3 regions of the Brevibacillus nitrificans genome follow, and region 1 is predicted to be linked to each of the others. Evidence: riboswitches for the same ligand, from Rfam matches in the RefSeq annotation. Region 1 holds a riboswitch; each other region holds the start of a gene.
What was found. Region 1 has a riboswitch for S-adenosylmethionine ahead of EDM59_RS25255 (pyridoxal phosphate-dependent aminotransferase). Riboswitches for the same ligand answer to the same signal wherever they lie in the genome.
Positions count from the first base shown of each region.

Region 2: linked by a shared signal. The riboswitch ahead of metH (methionine synthase) and the one ahead of EDM59_RS25255 (pyridoxal phosphate-dependent aminotransferase) in region 1 are both predicted to bind S-adenosylmethionine.
Region 3: linked by a shared signal. The riboswitch ahead of metK (methionine adenosyltransferase) and the one ahead of EDM59_RS25255 (pyridoxal phosphate-dependent aminotransferase) in region 1 are both predicted to bind S-adenosylmethionine.

Region 1 covers NZ_RHHU01000017.1:431,536-435,770, reverse strand. The annotation lists gene EDM59_RS25260 (hypothetical protein) at 1-71, opposite strand, end outside; gene EDM59_RS25255 (pyridoxal phosphate-dependent aminotransferase) at 339-1,517, opposite strand; SAM riboswitch class I at 1,632-1,749, opposite strand; gene EDM59_RS25250 (efflux RND transporter periplasmic adaptor subunit) at 1,809-3,041, opposite strand; gene EDM59_RS25245 (efflux RND transporter permease subunit) at 3,098-4,235, opposite strand, start outside.
Region 2 covers NZ_RHHU01000003.1:1,499,463-1,503,697, forward strand. The annotation lists gene metH (methionine synthase) at 1-2,639, opposite strand, end outside; SAM riboswitch class I at 2,828-2,928, opposite strand; gene EDM59_RS09065 (YjcZ family sporulation protein) at 3,141-3,242, shown strand; gene EDM59_RS09070 (hypothetical protein) at 3,399-3,893, shown strand; T-box leader at 3,937-4,174, shown strand.
Region 3 covers NZ_RHHU01000002.1:82,076-86,310, forward strand. The annotation lists gene metK (methionine adenosyltransferase) at 365-1,576, opposite strand; SAM riboswitch class I at 1,710-1,812, opposite strand; gene EDM59_RS01365 (hypothetical protein) at 1,866-2,312, opposite strand; gene EDM59_RS01370 (S8 family serine peptidase) at 2,340-4,235, opposite strand, start outside.

The sequences.
Region 1 (4,235 bases):
GCCCCGCCTATCTTACGCTCGTTGGCGATCACCGTATACATATCCGTGTAACCGTTAATCTGATAGCGCATAGTACCCTCCTGCTTTGCCAATTGTTGTTGTTGAGACTAATTATCATTAACAGTATTCATCGTATAATGAAAATCATTATCTGTCAATGCTGAGAATGATTTTTATTGAGAATGACAAACTCTTTTTTAAAATGCCCATTCTCATCCACCTTATTCTTCCTCCCTTCGGCAAGCGATGGGCATATACCCGAAATGAGTCCACAGAAAAAAAGACCGTCATCTCTGAGCTGCTCTTTCTCAGGGATAACGGTCTTTCTCACTTTTCATTTAGGCTTTGGCAAAAATACCGAGCTGCTCGATTCGACGTACAGCCTCTGCCAATCGTGCCTCATCCGATAGAAGTGCCGCGCGGACGTAGCCTTCGCCGGTCGGTCCGAAGCCATTTCCTGGCGCCACGACGACATGGGCTTTTTCCAGCAGCAAATCGGAGAACTCGACGGAAGTAAAACCACTCGGAACCGGCAGCCAGGCAAAGAACGAGCCTTGCGAAGGCTGAGCCTGCCACCCGATGCGGTGCAGGTTGGAGAACAGCGCGTTGCGGCGGCCCTCATAAACCGCTACGAGATCGCGCACGCATTGCTGCGACTCTGTCATCGCTTTGGCAGCGGCCATCTGCACAGCACCGAACAAACTGACGAAATAATGGTCCTGAATCAGATTGATCAGACGCACCAGCTCGCGGTTTCCGACCATCGCACCGACGCGCCAGCCTGCCATGTTGTAGGTTTTGGACAGCGTATAAAACTCCACGCCGACCTCCTTAGCACCCGGTACTTGCATGAAGCTCACCGGCTTTTTCCCGTCGTAGCTGATCGCGCCGTACGCGAAGTCGTGACATACGACGATCTCGTTTTTGCGGGCAAAACGAATTGTCTCTTCGTAAAACTCAAACGGAGCGTTTACCGCTGTCGGGTTGTTTGGATAGTTGAGGAACATCAGCTTCGCGCGGTCCAAATCCTCCTGAGGAATCTGGCCGTAATCCGGCAAGAACTGATTTTCAGCGCGCAGTGGCATCATGACCATGCGTCCATCTACCACCGCCACGCCAGACCAGTAGTCCGGGTAGCCTGGATCCGGCACCAGAGCCACGTCCCCTTTGTTCATCAAGACCTGACAGATCTCTACCAGTCCTGTTTTGCTTCCGAACAAAATGGCTACTTCTTCTTCGGGATCGAGGTCAACATCGAACTCTTGTTTATACCAGTGAGCGACAGCCTGCTTCAGCTCGAGGCGTCCGCTGAATGGCGGATATTTATGATGCAGCGGGAGTGCAGCGGCTGCTTGCAGCTCTTCTACGATATGGGCGGGTGTCGGCAAATCAGGATTGCCCTGGCCGAGGTTGATGACATCATGTCCTGCAGCGATCACTTTGTTTACTTTCGCTACGAGTGTGGCAAAAAACTGTGTCGGCAGGCGATCGATCATGTCGGAGGGTTGGATACGCATCTTTCTTCATTTTCCTTTCTGTCGGGTAATGCTGGGAATGTTAGAAAACTTGGCTCCGCCAAGCAAAAAATCCCTTTTTCCTCACAGAAAAAGGGATAGATCAGCTTCGTCACGTCCTTATCTGTCAGGAATTCTCCTGCTGGAATTGGCACAGCATCTACTTCCCGCTATGGGTGAGCAGATCCGCTGCCGGGCTTCATAGGGCCAGTCCCTCCACCTCTCTACATAAGTAAAGCACACGGAATATAATGTTTTGAATCTTCTTCATACTACTTGAGCACTACCGGTGTGTCAAGATCCTTGCTGAATTTGCACGGTCGCTCCGTCCTTGAGCAGCGTCTGTCCCCGCACTACGATCTGCTCTCCTTCTTTCACACCCGCGAGAATCTCGACGGCATCACTTGTCTGCACTCCCGTTTTGACCTCTACTTTTTTCGCAGTCAACTGGTCCAGCCGATACACGTATTGTTTCCCGTTTTCCTCAAACACAGCCTTTCGCGAGATCACCAAGGACTGGGCAGATTGCTGCTGACCGAATTGGATGTTGACCACCATATCCGCTTTCAGTCGGTCATCCCGATTGGCGAGGGATATCTCCACAGGATAAGCCCGCAAATCCGGATTCATGACAGGGCTGATTGCCGTTACCGTCCCTTGCAAGCTTTGCCCGGTTGCCGTGAGCGAGACATGGACGAGGTCCCCTGTCTTGACCGTCGCCATGTCTTTTTCCGATAGATTGGTCTTCGCGATCAAAGGATCTGTATCCACGATCGTGACGACAGCAGATTGAGGCGATGCCATCTCTCCTGCAGAGCCGTGCACCTCTGAAATCGTCCCCGAAATAGGGGCGGCAATAACGGCATTCCCCAGCTGCTGACGCGCGTTTTCCAAGGCGACCCGCGCTTGCTCTACGGATGCCTCCGTGACTGCCACACCTGTTTTTTGCTTCGCGGTCGCGAGCGTCTGCTTGGCGGTATCATACGCGCTCTGTTCGTTCACCAAGACGGCTTTGGCCTGCTCCAGCTGCTGGGCAGATACCGCCCCCTGGTTGAACAGAGCCGCGAGCCGCTCATAGTCTCGTTTTGCATCGTTTCGTGCCTGTTGCGCCGAAATGAGACCGCTTTGGGCCTGCTGCAGGCTTTGCGCCGTGTTGGTCTTGCTTTGCTGCAAGGATGCCGCCGCCAGCTCATAGCTCGCCTGCGCTTCCTTCACCGCGTTTGCTAGATCCGTCTGATCCATCGTGAACAAAACAGCTCCTTTTTGTACCTGCTGCCCCAGCTTTACATGGACCATGCTGATTTTTCCGTTCGCTTTTGGCGTGACTTCGACTGTCTCGCTCGGTGCCAGCTTTCCGGTTACCCCTGCGCTTGCTCCTACACTCCCTCGCTTGACGGTGTCGATCTGGACAGGGACGACCTTGGCCTCTTCCTGCTGAGGTGTCACCTGTGCCTCCTGGCTGCTACAGCCTCCGATGGCTACCGCAAAAGCCAGCAGCAGTCCGATTGTTGCCGCGCTTCTTTTCATTTTCTATCCTCCCTCTAGCAGGCGAGCCGCCTCGTGTCCGCCTGCTCTCTCCCGCATCATACTTCGGTACGAAGCTCGCTGCCTTTGGCTTTCTTCTGTCTACGCTTGCGATTTTTCAGCTTGCTGACCAGGTCGTCAAACCAGGTATAGATTACCGGGATGAGTACCAGCGTGATCATGGTCGAGAAAGAAAGGCCGAAGATCACCACAATCGCCATCGGTGCCTGCGACTCGTTGCCCTCGCCTCCCCCAAAAGCAAGTGGAGTAATCGCCAGAATCGTGGCGAGCGTAGTCATTAAAATGGGACGCAGCCGCAGAGGGCCTGCAGCGAGTATCGCGTCGTTGCGCTCCACGCCTTTTTTCCGCAGCTGATTGACGTAATCAATGAGCACGATGGCGTTGTTGACGACGATTCCGATCAAGAGAATGTAGCCGATGAGCGCAGGTACGCTGAGCGGCTTACCGGTCACGAGCAGCCCGACTACGACACCGATGAAGGTCGGTGGAATCGAAAACATGATGATAAACGGTGTGAACAGCGATTCAAACTGGCTGGCCATAACCATGTAGACGAGGGCGATGGACAGGATGATCGCAAGTCCGAGACTGCCAAACGACTCCATCATTTCCTTGCTCTGTCCGCCAAACTCGATGCTGTAGCCATCCGGCAAAGTCAACGCGTTCAGACGGGCTTGAATATCCGAGGAAACGGAGTTCAAATCACGCCCGACGAATTCTCCGGAGATTTTCACTTCGCGCGTCTGGTTGGAGCGGGCAATCACCTGGGGCACTTCCTGGTTGACGATATCTGCGACAGAGGATAACGCGATCTGCGCCCCTCCTGATGTCGGGATGCGAAGCTGCTGCAGATAAGTGATGTCGTCCTGGTATTTACGCGGCATCATGACGCGAATATCGATCTGATCATCGCCTGTCTGAAACGTCGTGACGGTCATTCCATCAAAGGCAGTACGCACATTGGACAGCACCTGACTGGTCGTCAGTCCGTACAAGCCTGCCCGCGAGGCATTGACGATCACTTGCAGCTCCTGGCTTTTTTCTTCCATCGAGGAGACAATATTGCGTGTTCCTTCCACCTGCTTCATTTCCCCCGCGACGATTGCACTGATGTCTTCCAAAACAGCGAGATCATCCCCACGAACTGTCACTTCCAGCGGAGCCGTGACGGGTCCC
Region 2 (4,235 bases), on a different contig from region 1:
ACTTGGACAGGTACGGTTTTGCTCACGGCCGAGCGTGCGGGGAGGGTTGGTTTTTTCTCCTCGACGACAGGTTGGGCGGTGGCGACTGCTTCTAGCAGATTTTGCTGCTCCTCCACCAGGCGTTCGCGCTCTTCCGGATTTTGCAGTCGGTTCACGAGGTCCAGACCATCCATCGCATCTTTTGCATAGAGCACGATCCCGCGGTATTCCGGCGCGATCCGGTTGGATGTGAACTTCCGAGTCAGCGCGGCGCCCCCTACCATCATCGGTACGTCAATTCCTGCATCGCGCAAGTCCTGCGCCGTAATGACCATCTGCTGTGCGGATTTCACCAAAAGACCGGACAGACCGATCGCATCCGGCTTTTGTTCGCGGCAGGCTGCGATCAACTGCTCAGGCGGGACTTTGATCCCGAGGTTCACCACATCGTAGCCGTTATTCGCCAAGATGATTTCCACCAGGTTTTTGCCGATGTCATGTACATCGCCTTTTACCGTTGCCAGCAGGATCTTGCCCTTCGCTGCCGCATCGGATTTCTCCATAAATGGTTCGAGATACGATACCGATGCCTTCATGACCTCGGCACTCTGCAGCACCTCTGCCACGATCAGCTGGTTGCCGTTGAAAAGGCGACCGACCTCTTCCATTCCCGTCATCAATGGTCCGTTGATAATTTCCAGCGGTGCATATTTTTCCAAAGCCAGCTTCAAGTCTTCCGTCAGACCATCCTTGGAGCCTTCGACGACATAGCGTGCCAGGCGTTCTTCCAGCGTCAGCTTGGAGACCTCTACGCTCACTTCTTTCTTCTTTTGACGATAAAACTCCGTAAAGGCGGCCAGCGTTTCGTCATTCGTTTCGAACAACAGCGCCTCGGCCAGCTTCCGTTCATTTTCCGGTATCGAAGCATAGCGCTCCAGCTTTTCCGTGTTGACGATCGCGTAGTCCAGACCTGCTACTGTCGTGTGGTACAGGAACACGGCATTCAGCACTTCCCGACCTGCTGCCGGCAATCCAAAGGATACGTTGCTGACACCCAGAATGGTTTTGCACTCCGGCATCGCTTGTTTGATCAAACGAATCCCTTCCACCGTTTCCTTAGCAGAACCGATGTACTGCTCATCGCCAGTTCCGACAGGGAATACCAGTGGGTCAAAAATGATGTCCTGCGGCTTTACTCCGTATTGATTTACCAATATATCGTAGGAACGCTTGGCAACCTCGAGCTTTTTCTCGCGAGTTACAGCCATCCCGGCTTCTTCAATCGTCCCGACGACGACTGCTGCACCGTATTTGTGAATGAGCGGTGCGACTTCCTCAAAACGCTCCAGCCCATCCTCGAGGTTAATCGAGTTGAGAATGGCCTTCCCTTGGGAGTAACGCAGACCCAGCTCCATCACTTTTGCATCGGTGGAGTCGATCATCAGCGGCGCCTTCACCTTTTTTACGATGAATTGCAGGAATTTTTCCATATCCTCGTATTCATCCCGGTCCGGGTCAGCCAAGCAGATGTCGATTACGTGGGCTCCACGCTTTACCTGTGCTCTGGCAATGTCGGATGCTTCCTCGTACTGACCTGCCGCGATCAAGTCACGGAATTTTTTCGAGCCGATGACGTTGGTACGCTCTCCCACGAGCAACGGACGATTGTCGTCTTCCACGTAAACCACTTCGATGCCAGAGACGGCGCTGACCGGTTCCTTCACTTGCTCACGCGGCTTGCAATCCTTTAGCGCCTCTGCCATTGCGCGGATATGCTCTGGCGTCGTACCGCAGCAGCCCCCCGCTACGTTCAGCCAACCCTGCTCAGCGAACGCGCGCATTTTGGCCGCTAAGCCTTGGGGAGTTTCGTGATAATGACCGTTTTCATCCGGAAGCCCAGCATTCGGATAACAGCTGACGCCGCATTCCGCCAAGCCGGACAGCGTACGCAGATGGTCACGCATGAATTCCGGGCCTGTCGCGCAGTTCAAACCGACCGAAACCGGCTTCAAGTGCTCCAGGGAAAAATAGAAAGCTTCAATGTTTTGTCCGGCGAGGGTAGTTCCCATCGGCTCGATCGTTCCCGAGAGCATGATCGGCAGTTCGGTTTGCAGTTCTTCAAACGCTTTGCGGATCCCGATGCCCCCCGCTTTCACGTTCAGCGTGTCTTGGGAGGTCTCTAAAAGAAGCACATCGGCTCCACCGAGAATCATCCCTTTGGCTTGGCGATAGTAGGACTCCACCAGCTCTTCAAAGGTGACGCCGCCTGTCAGAGACAGCGTTTTAGTCGTCGGCCCCATGGAACCTGCCACGTAGCGCGGCCATTCTGGAGTCGAGTAGGCATCCACCGCTTCCTTCGCCAGCCGGGTTGCCGCTATATTGATTTCGAGGTCTTTATCGGCTACGTCGTACTCAGCCAATACCACAGAAGTCGCGCCAAAGGTATTGGTCTCGACGATGTCTGCGCCTGCCTCCAAATACTTTTCATGGATGGAACGAATCACATCCGGTCTTGTCAAATTCAACAGCTCGTTACAGCCATCGTACTCCTCACCGCCAAAATCCTCGGCTGTCAGGTTTGCCTGTTGCAGCATGGTTCCCATTGCGCCATCTAGAATCAGAATTTTTCGGGAAAGCTGCTCGCGAAAAGTTGGTTTCATCAGCTTGCTCCTTTTCGGCCTCTTCTTAGCCGTTTCATACACTGCCCTGTTGTAGTTGCAAGTCTTCCTGTCTCACTTAGTTGTGCGTATACCGGATAAAAGCCTTATCCATGTTTATCTGCACAAAAAAATCCCCTTCTTAAGTAGAAGAGGATTTGTCCGCGAAATACAGAAGCGCCTGAGTCATCCTCTCATCTTTCAAAGCCGTAGCTTTGCTGGAATTGGCACCGGATTTCTACCGGTTGCCGAGGCTTCATCAGGCCAGTCCCTCTGCCTCTCTGGATAAGAGTCGTACATGGTTATGGAGTTGAAATGTCAAACTTCATGAATGTTTGCAAGTATCTTATCACCCCCCTGTCTCTTCGTCAATTGAGAATTTGTCTAATATTTACTCTTGTCTCAAAAGAATGCGCCCATTTTTGGTTGATCTAGACATTCGCCCACGCCAATCTGTGTGTTCGTGTATAGACTAGAGCATAACGGAAAGGAGGGGAAACAAACATGAGTACATCTTTTTGCGGCGGATTCTTTGGTGACAACTTCGCATTGGTGCTCGTACTGTTTATCCTGCTGGTAATTGTTGGGTGCTCCGAAGACTGCTAGTCATAGCGTATGAAAAGGGCCTAGATCCTCTAGGCTCTTTTTGCGTTTGCCTGGATCGAAAAAACCTCCGTTCATTGTCACTCTAAAGCGCTTTTGCTATACTGAATGCAAAAATGACATGTATCGCGGCTTGGCAATACAAAGGAGCGAAACGCTGTGGACACACTAGATGCCCGTGAAAAAGACGAATTTTTATCGTCTCTCGAAAAAATCAAGGAACTGGAGCAAAGTGAATTTGAGACTTACTCCATCGTGAAAAACCGGGAGACGGGTGACCATTATCTGCATTACTTCCTTTCCCATCTCAATTTATCCGCAGGTGGACGTCGAGATGATTACGACTATTTTCTTCCCCTCGATTCTGACGAAGTGCTCGGACTGATGTTTGGCGAGCAGCCTTACCAGTTTCCCGATCATTGGCGCAATCCATACCTGCGCAGCGGAAACGACAACCGGCTGATCCCCTTCGATCCATCCGAGAACTACGATCTGGAAGAAGATGCTGCAGCAGAGCTGGCTATGCTGGCACAGCTCGAGCAATTCAAAGAACAATGGATGAATGCAGAAAACATGAGTGCCGAGGAAAAGGAAAAGCTGACGAGAGAATACTTCGCACAGCTGGACAAGATTTTAAATAAACCGGAAGAGTGAGTTGCGCGAGTGCAGCCTCACCAGTTATAATGCTAGAGATATCGTTGAATCGTTGAAGAGGAAAGTACCTCATGCGAATGACGCTAGCGAGTCGGGGATGGTGAAAGCCCGATGCAGAGCATGAGAGGAAACGCACCTCGGAGATGCGTCCTGAACATTTGCGATTTGCAGATCGTGTAGGGAAACGCCGGGACTGCCCGATACAGCAGGTCAAGCGGTTTTTGCTTTCACGCAAAAACAACAGGAGTGGCACCGCGGGAGCACAACCTCTCGTCTCTTTCTTACAGGAGACGTAGAGGTTTTTTTATTTGGAGCACCCACCCTCTTTCCAATCAGAAAGGA
Region 3 (4,235 bases), on a different contig from region 1:
CGTTTGGCTCAGCACTCTTGGCTACGCTTATGCTTATAGACGTATCAACATGGGGAAAAGGTTGCACTTCAGGCACATTTTTTTCTTTCGATCCCTCTCCCATGATTCCAACGGTCACGTTTTCGATCAAATTGTTTATCTGCAAAAAGGAAGAGCCTCTATTCAGCCAATACTCCTCCTTTACTTCCCTCATAAGATGATTCGACATAGTCCTACAAAATCCTTTGTGATCGGCTCCCCAATAAATGGACGGCGCGCACGAAGAGTAGACAATTTGACCGCACCAAGCCTTAGAAGCACACAAATTGTTACCAAACAAAAAAAGAGCCTAGCGGATAAACTAGGCTCTTTCGTCTGTTCCTTCTTATTTCACGAGTGCAGCAGCATCTTGCTTCAGTGCATCTGCTTTGTCTGTTTGCTCCCAAGGAACATTCAGGTCGTTGCGGCCGAAGTGACCATACGCTGCAGTTTGTTTGTAAATCGGACGACGCAGGTCCAGTTGCTTAATGATACCAGCAGGACGCAGGTCAAAATGTTTACGAACCAATTTTACCAAATCTTCTTCGGAAACGGTTCCTGTGCCAAAAGTATCGACTGCGATCGATACAGGCTGTGCTACCCCAATGGCATAAGCCACTTGAACTTCGCACTTGTCAGCCAGACCTGCAGCTACGATGTTTTTCGCTACATAACGAGCAGCGTATGCGCCGGAACGGTCCACTTTTGTTGGATCTTTACCGGAGAACGCACCGCCGCCATGACGTGCATAACCGCCGTAGGTATCTACGATGATTTTGCGGCCAGTCAAGCCAGCATCCCCTTGTGGTCCGCCAATTACGAAACGGCCCGTTGGGTTGATGAAGTATTTCGTATCCGCGTCCAGCAATTCAGCAGGAACAACAGGCTTGATTACGTGCTCTACGAGGTCTTTCTTGATTTGCTCCAAAGTAGTCTCAGGAGCGTGTTGGGTAGAAATAACGATGGTGTCGATACGAACTGGCTTGTCACCGTCGTATTCAACCGTTACTTGCGTTTTTCCATCTGGACGCAGGTAAGACAGGGTATCGTTTTTGCGTACTTCTGTCAGGCGGCGAGCCAGTTGGTGCGCCATGCTGATTGGCAGCGGCATCAGTTCAGGTGTCTCGTTGCAAGCAAATCCGAACATCAGACCTTGGTCACCAGCACCGATTGCTTCGATTTCAGCGTCGGACATTTGACCTTCACGTGCTTCCAGAGCTTGGTCAACGCCAAGAGCAATGTCAGCAGACTGTTCGCCGATTGCAGTAATTACACCGCAAGTATCAGCGTCAAAACCAAATTTCGCACGATCGTAGCCAATGCCGCGAATGGTTTCGCGAACCAGCTTTTGAATGTCTACGTAGGTATTTGTGGTGATTTCACCAGCAACCAGTACGAGACCTGTTGTTACGGATGTTTCGCAAGCGACACGAGCGTTTGGATCCTTGGACAGGATCGCATCCAAGATGGAATCGGAAATTTGGTCACAAATTTTATCCGGATGTCCTTCGGTTACGGATTCAGATGTGAACAGACGACGACCTTTTTGCAAAGCCATGAGAAAATACCTCCTTTGACCTCATACAAATAGTGTGGTAGCCGAGTCAGGATTTTATCGACGTAAACGCAATAAAAAAACCTTTTCCAACAAGTCGGAGGAAAAGGTTTGAGCGCTTTATGCTTCCTTCATCCTCTTATCGGCCAGAACAGATGTCCGTTCTGCTGGTTAGCACCGCTCTTTCGTCGGTTGCCGGGCTTCATAGGGCCAGTCCCTCCGCCTGCTCTGGATAAGAGTATCCATTACGGATTATAGAATAATTGTTTTTCTCTATGGTGTCAATAGACTTTTATCGGAGCGTATATTTCCCTCGAACCATCACGTGAGAAATCCCATCGTAACCAGGTGCGAGACGCAATCCGCGGTTGTCAGAACGGGCAATCAGAAGCAGGTGGTTCGTACCGACCACAGCTCCACCGCGAAGGTCTACACCCGCTGTCAGGTCAGTCAGACCGTCTCCATTGTTGCCCGCTACAGCTTGTACTTTTCCTGTGCGAACAATAAATTCTGTGCCTTCAAAGCCGTACAGCGTCTGTCCAGGATTTACCTCAACGACTGTCAGCGTACTGCCTCCACCGCCGGCTGCCTGAATTTGCTGGTCGACGTAGCTTTTGGTAACCACAGGATCGTCTACAGAGCCGGGTACGCCTCCCACGCCATCTGCCATCGCCTGAGAGGCAAATATTGCTGTTCCCCCAATCGCAGCTGCGAGCAGGCCTTTTGTGACTGGTTTCATCCTTTTTATCCTCCCCAGATTTTGCGGTTAAAATTTATAAGCTTTTGTAATCAATACCACAACCTCTGCCCGAGTGGCAATACCCTGTGGCTTGAACGTAGAACCATAACCGTTCAACCAATCGCGTGAGGTCAATGCCTCAATGGCTGGGGAAGCCCAGTGACTGGTCGGTACATCCCGATAGCTGGATGTGCTGCGCTTGTACAGCAGTACATTGTGCGCACGGGCAATCATGGAAGCCATCTCCGCACGGGTGATCGGCTGATCGGGCTTCATCTGCTTGTTCGGGTAGCCTTTCATGATGCCTACCTGATAAGCGATCCCCATGTTGTTATACGCCCAGTGCTTTTTCGGCAGATCACGGAAGGTCGTTTTGCCCGTATAAGAGGAAGCTACTGGCAACCCATCCGAGCGCATCGCCGAAATCAGCATCGTCGCAAACTGCGCGCGTGTCACAGCCTGATTTGGCTTGAACGTGGCGTCTGCAAAGCCTTTGACAATCCCTCGATTGCTTAGGCGGACGATCTCAGAACGGGCCCAGTGACTGGAAATATCTCGATACCCACCGACCAGCACCTGCTGGTTTACGGTCAAACGGTAGGCGTCGTATTTAAACGGAACGCCACTGTTCAAACGAATATAATACTTGCCAGGCTGCAAACGCAGTCCGAAAATATCCTTGCCTTGGTCCGAAAGCTCTGCCACTTCGTTCGTGGAGGCCAATGCATAATTGAAATTATTTGCGCTGTACAAGGCGATTCTCATGCCGGATGAGACCGGGATAAAGGGAGCGCGAACATAGACGTACGACTCTGAACCGACAGTAAATTGGAACCAGTCAGAATCGGTAGTGGTCGGCAGCGTCCCTGTCATGACGGTACCACCTGCCAGATAGGATGCCTGACGATACGCGTCATTCGGCTCGTTTACATCTTTTTTCACAGGCGTAAAGCTCAAGTCCAGCCTGTATTCGCCATTCACTGCATTTTGCTCGTACTCACTCACGCGGAGGAGGTATTTACCAGGAGATACCTCTTTGGATGCATGCTCCGCTGGGTCGTCACGATCACCGTTATCATACAGCTGATCCCATGTCGTGCTATTTCCCTGGCCCTGCTTGCCGATCGCAAGTACCGGGTCCATACGCTTGTTGTCTGGTGTCACCGTCACATCCAGATGCCCATATTCGCGGACATAGTAGGAGAACCAGTCTTGATCTCCCTCCTTATGAAAGCTTCCGTTCACGCTGATCTGGTTGCCCACAAGCGGTCTGGCCGTTCCACTGGTGTCATTCGGCTCATTGCGGTCCGGGTTGATGCTGAATCTGCTGGTAAGCACGTAGGAAAAGGCATTTACGCCCCCATTTCGCACGAGCCTGATGTCCATGCGACCCGCTTTTGCCGAAACGGTTATCGTGTCGCCATTTCCGATGTAGTGTGTGACCGGCGTCCGATTTTCTGAATAAAAGGTAGCCGCCATCGGGGAAGATACAGTCGAATTCACCGATGCCGTAAAGCTGACTCTTCCATCATAGGGGACGTCCATTTTAAACCAGTCAGTCGTGTCGTTCGGACCGAGATTTCCACGTATTTGCTGCTCGATCGGAAATGCCTTGGCACGCGACAATACATTGTTTGGCTCTAAAAAGTCCTGAGACATCGCTGAGGTGACTGCTTTTTCCACGTTGAGCAATCCGTAGCCCGTACGCTTGTCCCATCCGCTTTCGCCCAGATTAGTCGCCGTTTGATAAAGCAGCTGCCTCACATCGATTGGCCTTAGCTTGGGATAACGTGCCATGATCAAAGCCGCAGCGCCAGCCACTTGAGGTGCAGCAGCAGACGTGCCGCTAAAAGAGCCGTATGTGCTGCCAAGCTTGGTCGTGTAAACATTTAGGCCCGGTGCCATCAAATTCAGCTCTGGCCC